Regions from separate parts of the Cognaticolwellia beringensis genome, predicted to be linked through region 2. Evidence: predicted binding sites of a transcription regulator. Region 2 holds the regulator's gene; each other region holds the start of a gene.
The links. Region 2 encodes FNR, which switches genes on or off when oxygen is low (the NO sensors DNR and NnrR bind a similar motif). Its sites were predicted from a motif close to TTGATCTAGATCAA; they were not measured.
Positions count from the first base shown of each region.

Region 1 (8,339 bases), 1.3 Mb from region 2:
AAAAATCAATACTTATGCTGGAAGTACTTTTTTGTACGGTTTAACGGTAACGTTCTTATAAACGCCCGCGGCTATGTAAGGGTCTGCGTCTGCCCACAGTTTAGCAGCGTCTAAACTGTCAAATTCTGCGATAATAAGTGAACCAGTAAAGCCTGCATCACCTGGGTTTTCACTATCAATAGCAGGGCAAGGGCCCGCTACAAGTAGCTTGCCTTGATCTTGTAACGCACGTAGTCGATCTAAATGATTTTCACGTACACTCATACGCAGCGCTAAGCTATTTTCAACATCTTCACTATAGATAAGATAAAACATTTTACATCCAAAAAATTATTGTTTAATTAAAAGCCGCGAAAAACGCATGCCAAGCTATTCTTGCTTTTCTTCTGCTTTGTCTTCAGGCATGTATTTATACAATGATATTATCGAGCCAATAGCAAACACAAAAGTTAATGCCGTTAAGCCAAATACTTTAAAGTTAACCCAGGTTTCTAGACTAAAGTTAAAGGCAATGTACCAATTGAGGAAACCACATAGCGCAAAGAACAGCGCCCATGCAAGATTTAATCTATTCCAGATGTTTTCGGGTAGGGTTAAGGCTTCACCTAAAAACTCTTTCATAATATTTTTATTAAATATTTTTTGACTAACAATAAGCGCAATAGCAAAAATACCTTGGATAATAGTTACTTTCCATTTTAAAAAGGTATCGTCATGCATATAAATAGTCAGGCCACCAAATACGGCGATTAGGCCAAAGAAAATTAGATTTCTTTTTGGAATTGGCTGTTTTCGTATTAAGAAATAGGCTATTTGTATAGCAGATGCAACGATTAATGAGGCAGTTGCCCAATAAATATCGGCAAACTTATAAAAAACGAAAAAAATAACTAACGGAATGTATTCTAAAAATGCGTGCATAAGCTCGATATCAAAAATTATAATGTATTGATTCTATCCAAAGCCAAAGACATACGCCAATCTATTTACTACTACAAAGTGTATTAGTTTTTAGCAGTCAGGATAAACGAGGTATTTAATCCTGACTTCTAACATAAAAATAACCAATTTAGTTGGAGTTTTGTTTAAGCTTGTTGATAGCCAAACGGGTCGTCGATCGAATATGAAGGCTCAGTAAACCACTTAGCGCCCGTGTCAGTCATATAAAAATGGTCTTCCAATCGAATACCAAACTCATTAGGTATTACCAACATAGGTTCATTGGAAAAACACATCCCTTTAGTTAGTGGTGTTCTATCGCTTCGCACTAGGTAAGGCCATTCGTGAATGTCTAAACCTACACCATGCCCAGTTCTGTGAGGGCAGCCAGGTGTTTGATAATCTGGCCCTAAATCTTGACTTGCTAAATAATCTCTTGCTGCAACATCCACATCACCACAAGCTACGCCAATTTTGGCCGCATCAAAGGCCGCTTTCTGTGCTAGTTTTTCTATTTGCCACATGTCACGTTGGCGCTGGTTTGGCTCGCCAAAAACGTAAGTACGTGTAATGTCAGAGTTATATCCTTCAACCTGGCAGCCGGTGTCAATTAATACAATGTCATTATTTTCTAAGGTTTTTGGTGATTTAACACCGTGTGGATAAGATGAATCTTCACCAAAGAGCACAATACAAAAATATGAGCCGGCAGGTGCGCCCACTTTACGATGTGCTTGGTCGATAAAACTAGTGACTTCTTGAGTAGTAATACCGACATGTAATATACGTGCTACCGCTTTATGAACCTCTATGGTCATATCTTTGGCTTGTTGCAATAAGGCTATTTCAGCGTCTGACTTTTCTGCACGACAACCGGCTGTTACACATTTTGCATCAACAAGTTCTAAGTCGGGGGCGGCTTTTTTAATACCGTCAGCAATAAAAAAAGCGGCAGACTCATCAATAGCTAATCGGCCTGAAGTAATACCGACTTCAGCTAAGGTTTGCTGAACGAGGTGATAAGGGCTTTCATGTTCTTGCCAACCTTTTATTTCGCCCTTTATCGTCATATATTGACTAAGCGTATTCACTTCAAAGAACGGTGTAATATATTTAATTTCTCCCTGTTGAGGAATAATAGCGCCCACCATACGTTCACTGGCGTACCATCGCGTTCCTGTAAAGTAATATAAGTTTGTTCCGGCATCAATATAGGTGGCTGCAATGTTATTTTCAGCCATTATTGTTTGCGCTTTCGCAATGCGCTGTTTTAATTCAGCCTCAGTTATAGCCTGGACTTGACCGGTCATATCGACTAACTTCTCAAGTTCAATTTTCGCGGTAGAGCCGCCCACACCTATAGTCATACTTGTTCCTTAAAGAATTTGATTAATACCGGTATATTTTATACAAAATTATATGCAATGTATCGTAAAAGTTTAGCTAGTATTATGATAAAAGAAATTTTTCTTAAAACCTTACGGTCAATTCCAGTAGCGCAGAAATGTGACGAATAGACGAACTAACTAAAAGGGTAATATATGCGTAAAAAAGTTGAATTTATCAGCGGTGAACACAAACTCAGTGGATTACTTGAAACGCCTGAATCAGATGTGAAATTTTATGCCTTATTCGCGCATTGTTTTACCTGTGGCAAAGACATTGCAGCGGCATCAAGAATTAGTCGAGCTTTAATGCGTAAAGGTATTGCCGTGTTAAGGTTTGATTTTACCGGTTTAGGCAATAGTGATGGTGACTTTGCTAATAGTAACTTCTCGTCAAATATAAAAGATTTAATTGCTGCAGCGAATTTTCTCCGTGCTGAATATCAAGCGCCTCGACTACTCATTGGCCATAGCTTAGGCGGTGCGGCGGTGCTTAATGTTGCTCAGCATGTTGAAGAGGCTATGGCCGTTGTTACTATTGGGGCTCCGTCAGATGCACAGCATGTTGCTCATAACTTTGCGCTACAAATTGATGATATTGAAAAAAATGGCAAAGCTGAAGTCAATTTAGCAGGGCGTGTGTTTACTATCGAGAAACAATTTTTAGATGATATTAAACGCTACAATACCAGCCACATTGGTCAATTAAGAAAGGCGCTCTTAGTCATGCACTCTCCAATTGACAGCACAGTCAATATCAGTGAAGCGGAGAAAATATATCAAGCGGCATTGCACCCCAAAAGTTTTGTCAGCTTAGATGGTGCCGATCACTTATTAACCAATAAACCTGACGCCGAATATGCTGCAGACATAATAGCTTCATGGGCAGGGCGATATATTTCAGTCCCAAGTAATACTCAAAATAGTACTGAAATTAATGCAGGTGATAACAAGTCCGCCGATGAGAAAGTTAACGTGGTCAAAGGGCATGTAATTGTCGAAGAAAAAAATCATAAATTTACCCAACACGTAAGTACGAATAGCCACTACTGGCTTGCTGATGAACCGCAAAGTGCAGGCGGCGATAATATGGGGCCTGATCCCTACGAACACCTACTTGCGGGCTTAGGTGCTTGCACTGCCATGACACTTCGCATGTACGCGACGCGTAAAAAACTTGCCATAAAGCATATCAAAGTTGAGTTAAAACATAGCCGAGATTATCAACAAGATTGCCAAGAATGCGAAAATCAAGGTCAAGGTATTGAAGCTATCGTGCGTGAAATTAGTTTTGTTGGAGAGTTAGATACCGCGCAACAAACACGATTTCTAGAAATAGCAGATAAATGTCCAGTTCATAAAACCCTGCATAATAATGTAAAGGTGGTGAGTAAGTTGGTAGGCTAATTCTGTGTATGCACAGAGTTATAAATACGGTAAGGCATTAAGCATTTGTTCATTTTCATTTAAAAACTATAAAGTGTATAGTTCGATAATATTAGGTATGTACACAAATTTTGGTAATTATGTCTAACTCAATGTCTTTAGAAAAAATATTTATGATTTTAGCCATTATATTGGGTTTGGGATCAACGATTGATTTGCTCTATTCTTTAGTTACCTTGAACTTTCAATTAGCTGAAATATTACGATGTATATTTAATATCGTTATTGCAGTTTTTTTATATATTTATGCCAGTAAAAAATATAAAGCGAAGCTTGAGTGTGACAGTTAGCTTGAGTGTGACAGTTCGCTTGAATGTGACAGTTAATAGTGCCTTAAGATTTAACCGTTGAGTTATGCGGTTGAGTTTAGTTAACACCACTGGTTAGCATATAAGTTAATAAGAACTTTGTAATAAAAGGACCTTGTAATAAAGGGCCTTATAACAAACGTTAGTGCACGGAGTTTAAATGAAAACTGTTATTAATTTACTGATCGTCATTATCGCATTATTAAGTCTAGCCGCGGGTATAGCTAAGGTTACTCACAGCCCCCAAGAAGTACAATTTCTGCAAGGTTTCATGTTTAATGACTTCACCATTACACTTTTTGGTGTCATTCAAATTTTGTCGGCTGTTGTACTCTCTGGAGGTGCTTTATTTACTCATAAAGCCATAACGTTAGTTGGCGCAACCACTGTCGTTTTGTGCTTTTTGTTATCAAGCATTTTAATTTTTGTCAGCGGTAATTTTATTTTTGGCTTATTGTCCTTATTGCCGGTTGTGATAACTGGCTTGATCATTAAACAAATTAGCAAGCTAGCGATAAAGAACACTTAAAATTACGGTTTGTTCGTTGAGTGTATAAGTTTAATTTAGTTAAAATTTGGTTTTCTAATGCACTTAAACATTATTTTTATTAAATAGTTGTTTTATATCAAAGAAAATAAAAATTTTGTATGCTACTTTTATTATATACACATTAATAAAAGAGGACTTTATGAACAGTATCTTCGTTGTCGCCGATTTATCGGATAGCAAACCAGTCGCCATTCAACGCGCTTGTGAATTGGCTAAAAACACCAGCAATTCTTTGCATATTGTTTATTTTTGTTATCAAAGTTTACGGCTTATTCAAGATGATCCCCAAAACATAAAACAAGCATTACTTGATGCTGTGAGTGATGAGGCAAAAAAATCACTCGCGACTTTAATTCCTAAAGGCATTAACTACAGCTTTGAAGTGGTGTGGGAAAAACGTATTTACGATTGGATAAATAGCTACGCAAAAGAGCAAAACCCACTGATGGTGGTAAAAACTGCAAATCGTAGTGAGACGTTTTTGTACACTTCAACCGATTGGCAATTATTACGTGAATGTCCAGCACCGGTATTTATTGTTAGCGATAATAAGTGGCGTAAATCGCCTAATGTTTTAGCCGCTGTTGACCTAGAAACAAAACGCAAAAGCAAACAAGCACTTAATCATCAAATATTAAAAGCAGCGAAATTATTTGCCGAAACCAATGAGGCTGAGTTATTTGTATGCTATACCGTACTGTTTTCGAAAGTATTACGTGATTTAGGCATACATTACAAAGACGAATTGGAAAGAAAAGCAGAAAAATCCTTAAAGGCTAAAATTGAAAAGTTGGCCACTGAATACGGAATTCCTGTGGCTAATTTTTTCATTAAAGCAGGCGATCCTGAAAAAGTGATCCCCAGTATTGCAGCCAAACAAAAAGCAGGGCTAGTCGTTATCGGAACAGTTGGCCGGAAAGGTTTAAAAGCCAAAGTGTTAGGTAATACAGCGGAGAAAATATTGAGTTTATTAAAATCTGATGTGCTTGCTTTAAAACCAGAGTAATACCCATTTGATTAATTAACTTGGTGTAAGTAGCGAATTAATTATATTGATTAATTATATTGTTATCGGTTTGCTGTCAGCTTTCGTTAATCAGAGTTTAATAGAAAAACTTCGGCTAAATATATAGCCGAAGTTAATTTTTCGAAAGGGCATCTTATAGAGCTATATTCACTTCTTAGCGTTAATCAACTCTGCTACTTTCTCGTTGTGTTGCACTAATGGCAACATGCCTTTAAGTAAGCGACCAAAAATATCTGCACCGGTAATAATTCGTCTAGTTTCACCCCAGACCAGCAGTACATCGTGCTCTATCACACCATCAAAGTTCTTATCAGTTGACGTATTCACTTTCATTTTTAAAATAGCTTCATTCAACGAGGTTGTTTCATCGGTAATAACAACCGGGCGATGGCAAAAGTTATAAGGGTCAAAAGTTTCTGACTGAAACAGCGCGCTACGCAAGAAGCCATCTGCATCAATAACCAATAACGGGGTACCTTCAAGGTTGGTAATAACCACCCAACTATGGCCTGACTGGTTAAGCATGGTTAAAAACGGATCGTTTGGACCTGTATAGGTATCTGGCAAAATAGGTAAATCAAGTTTTGTCGGTAAGGCGATAATAGAGTGAGGGTCTATCACTTCACCTTCTTCTGTTACTTTAATTTCATCTAAAGCAAAAAAGTTTAATGCACCAATACCTTCAACATGATTCAAGTCTGCTTCTTCAGCTCGTATATGCTCTTTAATGATGTTACCTAATTCACTCTCGCCTAAATAGGTAATACCTTCTTTGCCCAACCAAGCGTCAAGTATCAAAGCACTTGGACGCGCAACAGGATAAAGCACAAATTGATAGAAACGAATAATAGGTGCCAGCATGCTACCCATTTTTAAAGCATTACGAGAAAAGTATGCTTGGGGGGTTATCTCACCTATGATGGTAATGGCTATCGTTGAAAATAGAAACGCACCAACACCGGCCAATACCGAATCTGACAACATGGTTAATAAAACATTAATACCGACATTGCCCCATAAAATAGTCGCAAGTAAAAAATTAGAATCGTTTCTCAGCGTTAAGACAATTTTTGCTGCTTTATTGCCTTTATTCGCTTCAACTTCTAGCTGTAATCTGCTGAGAGAAAAAAAGGCTAAATTTAATCCTGAAAAAATAGCTGATTGTGAAATACAAAACACAATAGCAATCCAGGTGATAGTTTCTACGGGCATTACTTAAATCCTCTTTTACTTTTCTATAGTAGCAGTAAGCTACCTAATCCTAAAAACACAACAAAACCAACAATATCAGTTACTGTGGTTAAAATAACTGAGCCAGATAAAGCAGGGTCAATATTCAATTTGTTTAATATAGCCGGGATCATAACGCCGGATGCTGACGCCGTCAGTAAATTTAATAAGATTGCTAAAGCAATAACTAAACTTAATTCTGCACTGTCAAACCAAAAGTAGGTGATAGCACCAATAACAACAGACCAAATTATGCCATTTAGCCCACCAACTTTTAATTCTTTTCGCAGCAGCACCTTTCTGTTTTGTTCTGTTATTTGGCCTAATGCCATACCTCGAACAATTACAGTTAAGGTTTGACTACCAGAAACCCCACCCATAGACGCGACTACTGGCATTAATACCGCTAAAGCGACTACTTGTTGTAGTGTTGCTTCAAAAAAACCAATAAACCAAGAGGCTAAAAAAGCCGTCAACAAATTAATGCCAAGCCAAATACCACGGTTTTTCGCACTGGTTCTAACGCTCGAAAATAAATCTTCGTCGGTAGTTAAACCCGCAGCACTATTGATTTGCTCTGTCTGCGTTTCTTGTTTTACTTGATAAGCCGTTTCAACAGTAAAGCGACCAAGAAAATGATCGTTTTCATCAACTACTGGTAACGACATTTTGCCTGATAATATTACCGCTTCTGCGGCCGCTGTTAATTCGTCATGACCATTAAGTTTGATTATTTCAGGCGAAAAAAGTGTTTTTAAGGTGTTTTCACCATCACTTTGAATCAAACTATTGATGTCGACAGTACCAGTTAAAACGCCTTCTTTATTTACCGCATAAAAGTCTTCGGTATATGGTGATAAACCTTTTTGTAACAGTAACTGAGCACTGGTTATTTTAAGCTTTTCCGAAATGCGAACATAATTGTAGTCTAACCAATGGCCGACTTCATCAACGCTAAATTGCTGTGCTTGTTGGTATAACTTACGTTGTGAGTCGTCTAAGCTTTTTATCGCATATTTTAATAAACGACTGGGTATTTCTTCTGCAATTTCAATTACATCATCAACGTCTAGTTGAGCAAGTAAATCGAAACATTCTTCATCGCTTAATGCCTGTATTAGGCTTGTTCTTGTGCCTTGCCCCATATCAACAAAAGCAGCTCTTTGCGTTTCTTCTGGATAAGTAGCCCAAACACTTAAGCGTTTATCTTGCGGCAGGGCTTCAATCAACAAGGCAAATTGTTCAGCCACTAGTGTTTCATTTGCAGCGAGCATAATGGTAGCAATGTCTTGCTCGTGCTCTGCAATGAGAATATCGTCGATGACTAAGGATAATTTATCAATGGCATTTTCTAACATTCGTTTATCCTTAAAACCGTTTTAATAACGGGATATGATCTTTATTAGTTGAGTATCTGTATAACATCTACGATTAGCTATTATGATGTTAATTTT
Region 1 is NZ_CP020465.1:4,543,105-4,551,443, reverse strand. Features, by position in the region: gene B5D82_RS19155 (YciI family protein) at 13-315, opposite strand; gene B5D82_RS19150 (septation protein A) at 370-921, opposite strand; gene B5D82_RS19145 (M24 family metallopeptidase) at 1,086-2,306, opposite strand; gene B5D82_RS19140 (bifunctional alpha/beta hydrolase/OsmC family protein) at 2,481-3,731, shown strand; gene B5D82_RS20075 (hypothetical protein) at 3,851-4,060, shown strand; gene B5D82_RS19130 (hypothetical protein) at 4,239-4,607, shown strand; gene B5D82_RS19125 (universal stress protein) at 4,768-5,634, shown strand; gene B5D82_RS19120 (DUF21 domain-containing protein) at 5,803-6,867, opposite strand; gene B5D82_RS19115 (magnesium transporter) at 6,891-8,243, opposite strand.
Region 1: the regulator FNR is predicted to act here: its motif matches at 4,695-4,708, upstream of B5D82_RS19125 (universal stress protein).

Region 2 (8,339 bases):
GCGTTGAAATAATATGATGGATTACGGCACGCTTAGAGGGCTTATTGCCCTATTAATATTGGCATTATTTATTGTTATTGTGGTTTGGTCATATTCAAAAAAACGCAAATCAGCGTTTGATGAAGCGGCAAATTCAATTTTTGAAGAAAAAACTGAAACCGAAATAAAGCACTCTGACAAAAATAACAAACAGGAGACTAATAATAATGTCTAGTTTCTGGACTATATGGGTATCAGTTCTATCCCTTGGCACATTGATAGGTTGTTACCTATTGCTACGTATGTGTTTAAAGAACTTTGCAGGCGTACCTGAAGGTGAGGCTACAGGTCACGTTTTTGATGGTATAGAAGAATTAAATAATCCATTACCGAAATGGTGGAGTAATTTCTTTTTATTAACCATTCTTTGGGGCTTTTTCTATATTGCGGTTTATGGCTTGGGTGGCTGGAAAGGCTTTTCTGGCTGGCAGAGTTCTAACCAAGGTATTTTAAATTTAGCTGAGTCTAAAGAAAAGTCTGCTTTGGCAAAAGAAACGGGTATGTTAGTACAATATGACCGTGAAGTAGCTGCTGCTGATGAAAAATACGGACCAATTTTTGACGCGTATGCGAAACGTGAAATCATCGATTTAGCCACTGCTAACGATGAAGAAGCAACGGCAGCTCGTAAAGTAGGCCAACGGTTATTTTTACAAAACTGTTCACAATGTCATGGTTCTGATGCTCGTGGCGCGACTGGCTTTCCTAATTTAGCTGACCAAGACTGGTTATATGGTGGCTCACCTGAAATGATAAAAGCCACGCTTATGCATGGTCGTAAAGCTAATGGCATGATGGCTTGGAGCGCAGCTTTAGGCGGCGAGCAAGGCGTTAAAGAAGTGGCGGCATTCGTGTTGAGCTTAAGTGGCCGTGAAGTTGACCCTAAAGCTGCAGCAGCAGGTAAAGTTAAATTTGCTATGTGTGCGGCTTGTCATGGTAGTGAAGGTAAAGGTAGTGCTGAAATGGGCATTGCTTTAGGCGCACCAAACTTGACCGATAACATTTGGCTATATGGTGGTTCTCAGCGTGCTGTAGAATCTTCAATCGCTAATGGTCGTGCTGGTGTTATGCCTGCGTGGGATAAAATCCTAGGTGAACAAAAAATTCATGTGATCAGTGCTTATGTATATAGCTTATCGCAAGAATAAACATTAGAAATACATTTTAAAAACAAAGCCTTGGTATATTAATATGCCAAGGCTTTTTTTTGACTGATGGTTAGGTTAAAGTTTGTAAAATTACCGTTTTTTAATAGTTCCTACCTCAGAAAAGTCGTATAATGCCTGCTCTCTCAGCAAAGAAGAAATTTTAATGAAAACATCTTGGTATCAAGAGCCTTGGGCTTGGCTTGTGTTTATATTGCCTTTTACGGCGGTAGTTGCCGGTATTGCTACTTTCATTATAGCCAATACAGATCCCGACCCACTGGTAGTTGGCGACTACTATAAAAAAGGTAAAGCTATCAACTTGGAATTGGGCAAAATTAAACAAGCACAAAAACTCGGCATGAGTTTTGGTTTGAAGCTTGTTGATGATCAGCTCGTCATTCGACCAACAGGTATCGAAAAAGAATTTCCCATATTGAATGTTAACTTTTATCACCCTACATTAGCGCAGAGAGACTTTTATTTAGCGTTAACGGCTGATGGTAACGGTAACTTTACTCATTACTTTGAAGCGGACCAAAATGTTTCAGGTAAGTGGCGTGTGACCATTAGTTCTTTTGAAAATGACTGGAAGATTCAAACCGAGATGACCCTGCCTCAATCTGAATTTATTAGCATGAAACCGAATCCATCTACAGCAAATTAATTAGCCTGCATTAGTGAGCAAAGATAAATGAGCAAAGCTTGTTTTCATTGTGGCGAGCCAGTCCCCAATGGTATTAATTTATTAACAAATATTGAAAGTATTAATCAACCTATGTGCTGCATAGGTTGCCAGGCCGTAGCACAAACTATTGTCGATAATGGCTTAACTGACTATTACCGCTTTCGCAGTGCGCCAGCACAAAAAGGTGAAGTATTAATCCCTGAACAGCTGCAGCGTAATGAAATACTTGATGATGAAAGCTTACAAAATGAGTTTGCCTATTATCATGATGGCTTCAAAGAAACAATTTTAACCATTGACGGTATAAGCTGCTCAGCTTGTGCGTGGCTAATAGAAATGCAAGTTAGCAAACTCGATGGCATTAATAAGATCACGGTTAATGCTACAACACAAAGAGCGACCGTACAGTGGCAAGAAAGCCAAGTAAAACTGAGTGAGATACTCAGTTTAATCGATAAAATTGGCTATCACGGTCTGCCATTTAAGGCCAGTAGCGCCGAAAAAATCAATAAAAAACAAGCAAAAAGCTTTATAAAACGCTTAGGGATTTCCGGCATCTTAATGATGCAAGTCATGATGATCGCCTTTGGTTTATATTTTGGCGCTTTCTCAGATATGGCCGAACATAATGTTATTTATTTACGCTGGGCGAGCTTCTTCTTAACTTTACCTATTGTTACCTATGGCGCTTATCCTTTTTACAAAAGCGCATTTTTTTCTTTAAAAGCTCGCCAACTTTCGATGGATGTACCGGTATCGATTGCGATTATTTTGGCCTTTTTAGCAAGCTGCTGGGCAACATTTACGCAACAAGGTGAAGTGTATTTCGAATCGGTATCCATGTTTACCTTTCTCATACTTATTGGTAAGTTTCTTGAATTTAGAGCCCGTAGTCGTGCAGCGGATGTTTCAGCAAATTTATTAAAACTCATGCCGATGACTGCGACTAAAATTGAACAAGGTGTTGAGCGTTTTATTTCAGCAAATCATTTAAAAGCCGACGATATTATTTTGATAAAGCCAGGCGAAACCATTCCTGCTGACAGTGAAATAATCACTGGAACAAGTCAAATAAATGAAGCAATGTTGTCGGGTGAGCAACTGCCACTAAAGAAAACAACGTTAGACAACATATTTGCCGGCACCATAAATGGTGATAGCAATTTAACCGCAAAAGTTAAACACAATAACCAAGAGTCCTTTTTAAGCCAATTAATTCGCCTAAGTGAAAATGCGCAAAGCCATAAACCTAAGTTGGCGAAGTTGTCTGATAAAATTGCCCAATACTTTGTTGCACTTATTCTAATTGTAACCATTATGACTGCAATATATTGGATGCAACATGCCCCTGCTGAAGCCTTTTGGATCACCTTATCTGTTTTGGTGGTTACTTGCCCGTGTGCTTTGTCGTTAGCTACACCTACGGCACTTACCTGTGCAACTACGCGCCTTAATCGTGAAGGCATTATGATTAAGTCCGCACACGTATTGGAAACTATGCCTGAAATCGATGCGATGGCATTTGATAAAACCGGCACCTTAACCACCGGTGAGTTTTCCCTTGTTAAGGTAAAAACTTATGGTGATTTTTCAGCTGAGAATACGTTAGAAGGTCAACAACAAGTACTCGCTATTGCAGCAGCATTAGAAGCACATTCTGCTCACCCGTTGGCAAAAGCGTTTAGCCCGTATCGTGATTTTAACCAAACCACCACTCAGGTTGTGGTTGCCCCCGGCGCTGGTATTTCTGGTGAAGTTAACAACCAACACTATCGCATTGGCAAAAGTTCGTGGTTACTGGACGATAATCAAAATACCGCTTACAGTGCGCAATGTGTATTAATGCAAGGTGAGACATTAGTGGCTGAGTTCTATTTGCATGATGGTTTACGAAATGACGCTAAACCCTTAATAGAGTTTCTTCATCAACAAGACATTGAAACCACCATGTTATCTGGCGATAACCTGCAAGGCTGCAATAAATTACAATCAATACTGCAACTTAAAAGTGTACAAGCGAACTTATCAGCTCAAGACAAAGTAAATGCCATAAAACAGCAACAAGCCACACACACTGTCGCTATGATAGGTGACGGTGTAAACGATAGTCCTGTGCTCGGCGCAGCGCATTTATCGATTGCGATGGGTAGCGGTACTGATATTGCTAAAAACGGTGCCGATGTGATATTACTGAACAACAAGCTTAAAGGCGTGCAAACATTACGACAGGTTTCGGTACGAACGGCACGCATTATAAAGCAAAACTATCTCTGGGCTTTTGGCTATAATGCTATTGTATTACCGTTAGCAGTGACTGGGCATATAGCACCATACATGGCGGTCATTGGTATGTCGGCCAGTTCAATATTAGTGGTAAGTAATTCATTAAGGCTTTTGAAAAAATGAGCATAATTTACGTGTTAATTCCCATTGCAGTCTTACTTACTTCTATCGGTATTTATCTCTTTTTTTGGGCAGTAAAAACCGAGCAATTTGATGACTTAGAAAAGCAAGGCATGAGCATTTTATTTGATGATGAAAACGACAAAATCAGTCAGGATAAAAGTCACAGTGCTTCGCTTAAAGTTACACAATTGAAAGACCATGAGTTGAAAGACAATCAACAAAATGAGCGCAATAAGCCTAAAGGTCAAGTCAATAATCCGGTCGATAAATAACGCCATGAATCTTGATTTTTTTTCCGCCTTTGTTATCGGTTTACTAGGCTCTGGCCATTGTGTGGTAATGTGTGGTGGTATCAGTACCATGTTAACCACCGCGATATCTGATACCGCTCGCCATAAAAAATATGCCATTATATTTGCCTATAACTTTGGCCGCATAGCCTCTTATAGCTTAATTGGCGCCCTAGTCGCATTCACCAGTTCAATGGCCGCAAAAAATATTGGTTTTCCCGTTGCGATATTAAAAACTATCGCGGGGGTTTTTCTTATCTTGTTAGGTTTATACCTTGGACAATGGTTAATGTGGTTAAGCCGAGTCGAGCATTTAGGTAAAAACATATGGCGACATATTTCTCCACACACCAAAAAGTTTATTCCGATTAAAAACATAAAAAGTGCTTTCGCGTTAGGCGCACTATGGGGTTGGTTACCTTGTGGCTTAGTTTACTCTACGTTAACTTGGTCATTAGCAAGTGCAGATGTACTTAATGGCGCCTTGATCATGTTTTTCTTTGGTCTTGGCACTTTGCCCGCTTTACTGTCAGTTTCCTTAGGGACTATCAGTGTTAAGTCGTTATTAAGTCATACACTGTTTAGAAAGCTAGCGGCTATGTTGGTCGTAATATACGGTATTTATACTATACTGATTGCATATCTTTAACGTATCTAATATGGTGATCTTCATGGAAGTTTTTATAGGTTATTATGAATAATAAATCGTGTGTAGATCAGCAACATATTCACTGCCAAAACTGTAGTATCAGTGAATTGTGTTTACCATTTTCTCTTAATGATCATGAGCTAGAAACCTTAGATAACATTATTGACCGCAAGCTCCCGATCCAAAAAGGTGAGCAAATATTTAACGACGGTCAACCCATGAAAGCGCTTTACGCTATTAGATCTGGCACCTTTAAAACCTATACCATTAATAAACAAGGCGAAGAGCAAATTACCGGTTTTCATTTAGCGGGTGATTTACTTGGCTTTGATGCTATTGCTAATGCTGAACATCCTAGCTTTGCTAAAGCGTTAGAGACCTCGATGGTTTGTGAGATCCCTTATAATACACTCGATAATTTATCTAATAGCATGCCAAAGTTAAAAAAGCAGATTTTGCGTATGATGAGCACTGAAATTCGTGAAGATCATGAAATGCTAACATTACTCAACCGTAAAAATGCAGAGCAACGCTTAGCAACCTTTATCAGTACCTTAAGTATTCGATATCATGCCCGTGGTTTATCCGCGTCTGAATTTCGATTATCGATGACACGTAGTGATATTGGTAATTATATTGGTTTGACGGTTGAAACAATAAGTCGCTTGCTTAATCGCTTTCATAAAAATGGTTTAATTACCGTTGATGGTAAACTCATTACCATTCTAGATATCAACAAATTAAACCTGTGCGCCGCACTTTAAACCTATGTTTTTCCGTTATTTTTCAGCGATTTCTCTAAGCTTTCTTATTCTGCTATTTCACGCTATGCTTAGCGTGAAATGATTAAAAAAAAACAATAATAATTTGATTTAAAACAACTATTATTGTTTCAAAGTAAGCTATTGTTATAGTATCAAACAGATTATTTTATTTCTCAGTTTGGTAACCAGCAGGCAATTGACAAAGGAATTAGCTATGGAAAAGTATCAAAAAATACTCGCTATTGTTGACCCAACAACAGAAGATCAAAAAGCGGTAAATCGTGCAATAGAATTAGCACGTAAAACAGGTGCTAGCATTACAGCATTTTTAACCATATATGATTTTTCTTATGAAATGACCACTATGCTGTCAGGTGAAGAGCGTGAAGCTATGTGCAAATCTGTTATCAATGATCGCACTCAATGGTTGGAATCTTTACTTGCTGAACTTGACTTAACGGGCATTACAATTGATTGTCAGGTTATATGGCATAATCGCCCTTTCGAGCAAATTATTGCCAAAGTTATCGATAACGGATACGACATTGTTATAAAGGGCACACATCAACACGACAAATTTAAATCAGTAATATTTACCCCTACTGATTGGCATATTTTGAGAAAATGTCCTTGCCCTGTTTTACTCGTGAAAGAACATTTATGGCCTGAAAATGGCAACATTATTGCCGCGTTAAACATTGGCAGCGAAGAGGAAGAGCATAAAGCGCTTAACGATAAAATTACCGCAGAAGCAAAACAGCTCGCTAAGGTCATGAAAGCAAACCTCCACCTCGTCAATTCTTTCCCTGGAACACCGGTAAATATTGCGATAGAAATTCCAGAATTTAATGCCAGCGATTATAACCTCGCCATGTTAAAGCATCATAAGAAAACGATGCTTGAGCATGCAACCGCCTTTAACATTACTGAGGAGTTCACTCATATTAAAGAGGGCTTACCTGAAGATATTATTCAAAGCATAGCGGCCGAATTAGATGCCGAATTAGTTATTCTTGGCACTATTGGTCGCACGGGGTTATCAGCAGCATTAATTGGCAATACCGCAGAGCATGTTATCGATAGGCTCAATTGTGATGTATTAGCGTTAAAGCCAGATGGTTACGTTTCCCCCCTTGATGTTAAATAAGATATGTAGGCTGCCTTAATAATAGGCTGCGCGTCACCGAATGAGAAAATCATCCATTTTGGTGACGCTTAATTTCGTTCGCTACAGTTTCACATCAAGCTCAATATCTCTTATTCTCAGTATTAATTAGTTATCAATTATTCATCTACCAGTTTGCATCAGGTTTCCATTCACTAATCCATGCAGGAATATCACTGGCAGGCATAGGTCTTGCGATGCCATAACCTTGCGCCAATTCACAACCCAGTTGCAATAAAGTGGTACCATGTTCAATCGTTTCAACCCCTTCAGCAATCACGTTACGTTTGAACGATCTAGCTAGCGCTATTACACCTTCAACGATAGCGAGATCATCCGCGTCATGTAACATGTCTCTGACAAAGCTCTGATCTATCTTAATTAAGTTTGCGGGTAAACGCCTAAGATAAGTGAGTGAGGAATAGCCAGTGCCAAAATCATCAAGAGCAAATTTTACACCCAGCGCGATGCAGTTATCCATAATTTTTGAGACGTTATGTACATCATCTAAAGCACTTGTTTCTAAAACCTCTAGCTCTAAATAGCGGGGTTCAACATCAGGATGTGCAGCTAGCAGTGCCATTAATCGGTTGGTAAAGTTAGGCTGTTGTAGTTGTACTGCGGAAATATTTACGCTGGTACAATCAGGAAAAATAAGCCCCATTGCCTGCCATTTGCCAATTTGTTTTAATGCAGTATCAATAACCCATTCACCCATCTCAATATTCATGGGACTATTTTCAATCGCGGGCAAGAACTCTATCGGATTTAATAGTCCTCGTTCTGGATGCTGCCAACGAATTAACGCCTCAACCCCTGTTACCGTCCCTGTCTTCATATTCACCTTAGGCTGATAATAAAGCACAAATTGTTGATTATCTAGCGCACCTCGAATTGCCTCTAGGCTTTCCAGTTGCACTTTTACAGCATCATCTTGCGCCGTATCAAACAAGTGATAACGATTCTTACCAGATTCTTTTGCTACATACATGGCTTGGTCAGCATGACGTATGAGTTGATCGGTATCTACATTGTCTTGCGGGTATATGGTGAAACCAATGCTCGCCGAGACATTTAAAACCTTATCACCGATAGTAACAGGCTCAGATGCAGCCGATAACAACCGCTCTAATATCGGCTGACATTCATTATCTGTGGTTAAATCTGTTAATACCGCCACAAATTCATCTCCG
Region 2 is NZ_CP020465.1:1,184,344-1,192,682, reverse strand. Features, by position in the region: gene ccoO (cytochrome-c oxidase, cbb3-type subunit II) at 1-12, shown strand, start outside; gene B5D82_RS05035 (cbb3-type cytochrome oxidase subunit 3) at 14-214, shown strand; gene ccoP (cytochrome-c oxidase, cbb3-type subunit III) at 207-1,187, shown strand; gene B5D82_RS05025 (FixH family protein) at 1,351-1,851, shown strand; gene B5D82_RS05020 (heavy metal translocating P-type ATPase) at 1,879-4,278, shown strand; gene ccoS (cbb3-type cytochrome oxidase assembly protein CcoS) at 4,275-4,550, shown strand; gene B5D82_RS05010 (sulfite exporter TauE/SafE family protein) at 4,555-5,217, shown strand; gene fnr (fumarate/nitrate reduction transcriptional regulator Fnr) at 5,262-5,981, shown strand; gene uspE (universal stress protein UspE) at 6,196-7,128, shown strand; gene B5D82_RS04995 (sensor domain-containing protein) at 7,274-8,339, opposite strand, start outside.

Region 3 (8,339 bases), 430 kb from region 2:
TTCCAATGATATTACGACAAGAAATTTACGCCACTGCGGCGATTTTAGGAGGAGTATTATTTACCTTCCTCCTCTATCTTGGTTTACCAGAACATATCGCTATTATTGGCGCAATATTAGGCGCATTAGCATTACGTTTAGCCGCTATTTATTGGCGAGTGACCTTGCCAGCCTTTGAAATAATTGATCATGATGAAAGTAATAAATAGCCATAGATATCGAAGGTGAACTAAATTGATGACAGCTTAGTTCACATTAAAAGTCATTTACTGCATCTATCCCAGTAAAGTACATTTATTAGCTTATAAATGAATTTTATCAGTTGCTTATATTATTTGATTTTATCCACTGGTAAGTTGATTCGGGTCGAGGGGTTTAATAATCTCGGCGCTTTTGTCATAACCAATCAACTGGTTTAACGCAGTGGTCAAATAAGATTTTTTGCCAAGTTTTGGTTAATCATCAAATGATTTACTTTCATGTCTTTAATCACTTTATCGGCAAGTCCAATGCTGCTTGAAGTTAACAGTTGAATACTTTGTACGAAAGTATGACCAATCAAAGGTAGCATGGTGTTGAGTTGAAAATTACCCGATTGCCCAGCTAAGGTAATAGTGGTGTCGTTGCCAATCACCTGAGTACAAGCCATTAATACCGCTTCCGGGATCACCGGGTTAACTTTGCCTGGCATAATGCTGCTACCTTTTTGTAGCTCAGGTAACTGTAATTCATTTAAGCCATTTAACGGTCCACTGCTAAGCCAGCGAATATCATTATTCACTTTACTCAAACTAACCGCAGAAGTTTTGAGTATTCCGCTTACATGCACTGCTGTGTCTTGAGCACTTATGGCTCGAAAATAATTAGCCGCTGGGCTCAGTTTTAAGCCGGTTTTTTGGGTTAATACCTGCGTTACGATCGCAGCAAAATCAGGATGTGTGTTAACACTTGTACCGATAGCCGTGCCACCAATAGCCAGTTTGCATAAGCTAGGTAAGCTATTTTTAAGCTGATCATGTGCATAACGAATTTGGCTGCTCCAGCCACTTATTTCCTGAGCGAAACTTAATGGTATAGCGTCCATTAAATGCGTTCTGCCATTTTTAATCGTGCTGTGATGTTCACTTGCTTTTGCATCTAAGGTATCACTCAAATGTTCTAATGAGGGTAACAATTCATCAGAAATAAGCTTTGCTGCACTTAAGTGGATACATGACGGTATAACGTCATTAGAGCTTTGCCCCATGTTCACGTCATCGTTTGGGTGAAGATTAAATTTTTGCTGACTATGTCGCTTGACTAACGAGACAATAACTTCATTCACGTTCATGTTAGTGCTGGTGCCCGAGCCGGTTTGAAACACATCAATTGGAAACTGATTAACGTGAAAGCCGTCGGCAACTTCTTTGGCAGCCAATTGAATAGCAGCAGATTTATCGGCATCAAGCAGCCCTAACTCTTGATTAGCTTGTGCACAGGCGCTTTTTATTGTCGCTAATGCCCAAAGAAATGCCCGCGGCATTTTTAGCTCACTAGTGGTAAAATTAGTTAGAGCTTTGGCCGTTTCGCTGCCATACAATATATCGGTTATTTCGCTACTTTTAGATGTTTTAATGTCGTCATTTTTTTGCATTTAGTTATCCTTTAATTACCCGAGAATAGTAGCTTGAGAATTTTTCGTCGACTGACATTTACCTATGTAATGATAGGCATATTACTCTGAAAATATATTTAATCTGACTACTTATTGAACATGAGCTTATTTTTAATCTCTGCTAGATACTCAACATCATTCAATTTGTCGTCATTGTATTCTGGACAGGCTTTTATCTGCTCAAAACTAAGATTACAGGTGACCGTTTTTTCTTCCCAATTTAACTTATCTAAATGCTTTGGAGAGATCAGTACTTTTTTGCCGCCAGGTAGCCAATCACGGGTATCAACCACAATGTAAAGCAGAGACCAGCTATCGGTGTCACAAATGAAGTCTTTGATATAGCCTTTTTTACCATCTAAAGCATCTATACCGTAATGTGTAACCTCATTGGTTGAACGAAGATGATTGGTAGTCTTAGTCTCTTCAGTTTCGCTGCTATCTTTTGACAATGTATTTGGCTTAACCAAAGCCATTGGATACGCGTATTCACCCCATGCTCCAGGCCCCACCCAATAGTAACCATAGGCATAATAATCAAAATAGCTCTTTTCAAACTCACGGGAAACTGTTTCGTGTTCATCGATTTGTGGACTGTTCTTAACCTTATCTTTTGTTATAGACACGTTAAGTTGCTGCTCTTCAATATCGTATTCAAGCAGTGATATAGGGCTTATCAAGGTTTTTTCACTTAAGGGTACCCAAGGCTGGATATCAACGACCATAAATCTTATGGTCCAGTGCCTATCATCAAAATACACATCGGTTACCTGCCCAATTTCACCATCTACTGCATGAATAGTACTTCCGTTTAGCTCTTCCAAATTAACTAACATCACTTTCTCCATCTTTGTTCGTTATATTTAACAATTGATTTTCATCAGAACATCAGAATTTTCGTTCTCATACGCCGATAATAATTTAAGATGATTCGTACAAGTCCCTTACTTTATATGTTACCTAATTACTTGCTACAATGCTTAGAGTACATACTATAATTATAGTTCAAACTTTATTTGTCTTGAGTATAAAGCCAATAAAAACAGATGGGCAAACTTAACCCAACAAAAATAAATAGTTAGTACACTAAATAAAAATCATAACCAACACAAAAATTTAATGGTTTCTAATTGAGTTTCATGTGACAAAGGTAGGCGTTAAAAGTCATAGTGGCAGTTACTAATATGTTCAGTAGCAATGTCATTTTATTAAACTTAATACGTTAGTGTGTTAGTTATGAAAAAACAGACTATAACGGGAATCGCTTTATTTACCTTGTTCACTGGCTCGCCTGATTATTGTTGATATATGGTGTAGCGTTTAGCCACTAAGTATTGACAGGTAATTCAACAAGAGCAAAACAATAATGGGGAAAACATAGAGGGAATAATAAACTAGTTTTAAATTGGAAACTTACCCTAAGTTGCTGTGCATTGCGGGCACTTAGACGCTTTAATTCTGATAACCGACTAACAAAACGATAACCGAATAACAAAACTGGCAATTTTTCGTTGCCTCCCTATTTGCTTCGACTCTGTGTTTTTTATACGATTGATCCCCTTAACTCAGATGATGGCAAACCAAGACACTATTAATAAACAAACCATAACTGACGTTACCACACCGTATTTATTGGCAAGTGCTAAGCTAAGATATGGGCCAACCTGTACACGATTTTTTAACACCAAGAACAAGTCGTCCAGATCAACGCCGCAGGTAAATAAATCCAATACAACAAGATACGAGTACAAACCAAGGTTTTATAAGTGAACGTTTAGAGAGCCAGTTCGTTTGACATAAGTACTTTGTCTATCGCTTGCTGTAACTTCTCAACTAACTGCTGTTCAATATCAGAGCTAAGCGCAAAATAATAACGTTTTGGTGGAAAGCGATAAATAATTTCAAAATTTGCGGGATCAAGGTCAGATGAAACTAAGGTCTCACGCCAGCCATCTTCGCCAAATATCCATAAATCTATCCGTCCAGCACTTAACATCATGCCCAAGTTTGTTGAATGAGAAAGCAAAGTGATTCTTTGCAGCGAAACGCCAACGTCTTTGAGTATTTCCTCGCCAACATCGCCCCTGACAGCACCGGTGATATAATTCATCATATCTTCTGGTTTACTGAGCGTAATTTGACGTGTTTTCAACGCTATTAAAACATCACTTTCAGAAGCAATCGGCCCGACCCATTGAAAGTTTTTCTCACGTTCAGGTGTTCTAATTGTACTGAACAAAACGGTGTTAGGGCCTTTTTGAGCATTTATAAAACCTCTAGCCCAAGGTTGAACTAATATATTCTCGCGTTTTATTGGGCTACCAGCACTCGCCGAAGCAGCCAACAGTAAATCCACCGCAGGCCCTTGCAATTTTCCATCTCGAATATAATTAAATGAGGCACTACTTTCAGTAATATAAGTCAGCTCATTAAGTTCGACCGCGAATACCGAGTCACTAGGAGTCCATGCAAAAAGTGTAACTATCGCGACTAAAATCGATAATCTATGAAAAAATGACTGCATACACCTCCAAACGGCAAAGAAAATTTTAATGCTGATATTTTAACCTTAAAGCTATTCAATATTCGAGATAAAAAAAACCTGTAAGGTCAGGTTCGATGAAATGGCCGGTGAACGCTCAATTTAGACTGGATATTTAGACTGGCAATTTAGGTCATCTCATTACCAACGTCTCTTTTCAACTTTTCTATTTTAATACGGTCAATTCTGGCTGGACTAATAAAACATGAAGCAAAATCTACGCAAAACTAGATCTGTGGTTGGTAATAGGGCCAGGTGTGCTATCGCAGACATTACTTAAACCATTGTTATTATTGTCTGCTTGGTCGGCGTTGGCATCATTAGGCCTGTTATCGACAATATAATCACCTGACGCACCAATGCCTTTGATATACGCTGGATACTTATCAACTAATGAGCTAACTAAGTTTCGCCCCTAATAAGTCGTTTCGGATCTAGGAGTTTAACAAGCTCTGTCTCAGTTATATCGGTTAGCTCAATTGCAACATCTAACACCGTTCTTTTTTCTTCATACGCTTTTTTAGCAATCTCGGCACTCTTGTCATAACCAATCAACTTGTTTAACGCAGTTGCCAAAATAGGATTTTTTGCCAAGTTTTGATTAATCATAGAATGATTTACTTGCATATTTTTAATCACTTTATCGGCAAGTGCTGAACTGCTCGAACTTAGCAGTTGTATACTTTGTATCAAAGTATGGCCAATTAAAGGTAGCATAGTATTCAGTTGAAAGTTGCCAGATTGCCCTGCTAAGGTAATGGTTGTGTCATTACCTATCACCTGAGTACAGGCCATTAAAACCGCCTCTGGGATCACTGGGTTAACTTTACCAGGCATAATACTGCTGCCTTTTTGTAATGCTGGTAACTGTAATTCATTTAAGCCATTCAACGGCCCGCTGCTAAGCCAACGAATATCATTGCTAATTTTACTCAGACTAACAGCGGTAGTTTTGAGCATGCCGCTAACATGTACCGCGGTATCTTGAGCACTTATTGCCCGAAAATAATTATCGGCGGGAGTAAATGTTAATCCTGTGCTTTGTGATAATATCCTCGTTACAATCCCTGCAAATTCTGGATGTGTGTTTACACCGGTACCGATTGCAGTACCACCAATAGCCAGTTTCAATAAACTAGATAAGCTATTTTCAAGCTGTTCATATGCAAAACGAATTTGGCTGCTCCAGCCACTAATCTCCTGAGCTAAACTCAATGGCATAGCATCCATTAAATGCGTTCTGCCGGTTTTAATCGTGTTGATATGTTCACTGGCTTTTGCATCCAGAGTATGGCGTAAGTGTTGTAACGAAGGTAATAATTCTTCAGAGATAAGCTTTGCAGCACTCAGGTGAATACACGACGGGATCACGTCATTTGAGCTTTGACCCATATTAACGTCGTCGTTTGGGTGCAAGCTAATTTTCTGCTGGCTATGTTGCTTAGCTATCGATGCAATCACTTCATTGATGTTCATGTTAGTACTGGTGCCAGAACCAGTTTGAAATACATCAACGGGAAACTGATCAACGTGAAAGCCGTCAGTAATTTCTTTAGCTGCCATTTGAATAGCAGCAGATTTTTCGGCATCAAGTAGACCTAACTCTTGGTTAGCTTGCGCACATGCACTTTTTATTGTCGCTAATGCCGAAATAAAGGCTCGCGGCATTTTAAGCTTGCTAATGGTAAAGTTACTCAGCGCTTTGGCTGTTTCACTACCATATAATATAGCGTTTTTTTCGCTACTTTTGGATGCTGCACTGTCATCTTTTTTAAGCATTTTGTATCCTTTTTCAATCTTAAGAATTCTGCTTTATCATTCAAATATACACTAAAAATACGCATATACTTATTTGTTAAATATTAGGCAACCACAGGGTTGCAGCAGCCCCAAATATACCTACTCCCATAATAAGTCTTGCCGCCATAAGTGCTATCGAACGGCATATTTTCCAGTAGCATTTGCTTTATTTAGCGCCCAAAAATATAATTATTACAAAGCTAACGTAATAAGATATTGGGCAAACGCTAAGACAAAGTAAAGGCCTTTCAGAGGTTTATGAGTCAAAGCCGACGGGCCTTTGATGAATTGAAATTCAAGCCATTAGACCAACGCTGAAGAACCAACCAGCGTTAACAACCATCATTAATCGCAATGCCCATTGACGATGTTTAGTTATCTTACGCGCTAGCGCGTTTCGTAAAGCGAATAGGGTTTTAACTACTTTACGGCTTTTTTGAGCAAAATTTACAGGATACTAAAAACTTTATATGGAAAGAGTCAAAAATGAGAGTCGATAGTCGATAAACTAGAAAATTAGAACTAATCTAAGCTCGCTGTACATTGCGGGCTTTTGAACGCTTTTACATTGATAAGTGAATAACAAAACTGGCAACTTTTTGTTGCCTTGCCTACCTTCTGCGATACTGCGTCTTTTATACGATTAATACCTTTAACCAATACAAATGCAAACCAAGATAATATGGTAAAACTGAAAACACTATTTATGAATAAACTATAACTGTGCGTTACAGTACCATCTTTATTGGCGACATCTAAAGTAATATATGGAGCGCCCTGTGCACCACTTTTTAATACCAAAAATAAATCAGCCATATCTCAAACATTTCATTTAAGTGCAAATCTCTTATATTCCACAAATATTTTCTTTATATACTCTCAAGTTAAATTGTAAACAGTGGCTATATTTACCTTAAAACACGGCTCTATTTGGCCTTAGGCAACGTAAAGTTCGCATAAATGGTTGTAGCAGTGCCAGCAACAAGCGACAGCATAGCAATACCAAACATGGCATTACTTTGAGCCTCAAAAGCCATAATATATAGGCCTAACGCGACAAAAAGTAAGCCAACTGACATAAAAAGCTTTGGGTGTAATGTTATCAAGCCCGGTGACTTAGCATTTTTGGCGGATCTAGGTGTCGTATGAGCAGAAGCTTTTCGTTTATGCTTATTTGTCGGCATGGCCAACTCCTTAAGTTAGCACCCCAGCAGGGTGCTTTTTCGCTATATAAACCAACTAAATTCACATGAAATAATCATTAACTGTGAACTTATCAAAGAAGAGATCTAGCTTTATTTAAGTCTATTTGGGCCCGGCTAAAAACCAAATAATCAAACCAATAACGGGAAATAACAGCACCACTAAAGCCCATACAATTTTCTCTGCGGTTGATGCGCCTGATTTTAAAATACTAAGAATCGCCCATATCGCGATAATTAAATGAAGTAGACCTAAAATACCTGTAAACATAAGTTATATCCTTAAGGGTTATTAAAACGTTCTGACGACTTACTACTTATCTTAGAGCATAGTTAATAATCTTACTTTAAACTAAATAAAAGTAGCGACTAAAACACAGATTAATTAACCTTAACTTTTAACAGAGCAATATTTAGATCAGCATTTAGGACATATCAACTAAAAAAGGATGTTCTAATAAAGTCATAAATGCACATTTAATCTCGGTTCGTTATACGCAGATAGCTTGCTTTACATACGTTTGAGGTGCTCAATTATATTAAGTAAGTGTTCTGAATAACAAATATTAAGTAATTGCTCTGAATACAAATATTAAACAAGGAATAATCTTGTCAAAAATATCTGTTGCTTTCAACACTAAAGGCCAAACAAGCTGACTATTCGCTGCACGTCCTAGAACTGTATAAAAGCAACTATTCTAACTTCTTGGTTTTATGGACTTATTGGTACGGGTACCAATAAGTGATTCGCTCGCAAGTGAATACTATCCTGTTGCGCTGGCTTATTTGGCCGTCGCGATCAATTGTGCCAGTTTTAAAGCATTTGCCGCCGTATTGAGCGTGTGCAACAACTTCAGCGTAACGAGACATTGGCAGTTGCCGCACTCCTATTTATGAGCTATTCCCTGCACTTTACCCTGCCAATGCTGTTTGTATCTAGCTACGAAAACTTGCCTGAGCTACCAAAGTGTTTAGGATTAGACTCTTGATTATCAAGTCAGCCAACACTCGCAATAATAAATAGAACCATTACAATGCGATGATTTAACTACAGGCTATTTCATTGAAACTCAGTAAAAGATTACAACGTATTGAGCAAATGGTTACAGCGAGCTACACCCACATCTGGGATTGCTGCTGT
Region 3 is NZ_CP020465.1:1,614,124-1,622,462, forward strand. Features, by position in the region: gene B5D82_RS06770 (trimeric intracellular cation channel family protein) at 1-209, shown strand, start outside; gene B5D82_RS06775 (class II fumarate hydratase) at 428-1,633, opposite strand; gene B5D82_RS06780 (PRC-barrel domain-containing protein) at 1,741-2,490, opposite strand; gene B5D82_RS06785 (substrate-binding periplasmic protein) at 3,429-4,178, opposite strand; gene B5D82_RS06790 (class II fumarate hydratase) at 4,599-5,975, opposite strand; gene B5D82_RS06795 (large conductance mechanosensitive channel protein MscL) at 6,519-6,812, opposite strand; gene B5D82_RS06800 (hypothetical protein) at 6,923-7,180, opposite strand; gene B5D82_RS06805 (PLDc N-terminal domain-containing protein) at 7,302-7,469, opposite strand; gene B5D82_RS06810 (tRNA (adenine(22)-N(1))-methyltransferase) at 8,262-8,339, shown strand, end outside.
Region 3: the regulator FNR is predicted to act here: its motif matches at 2,525-2,538, upstream of B5D82_RS06780 (PRC-barrel domain-containing protein).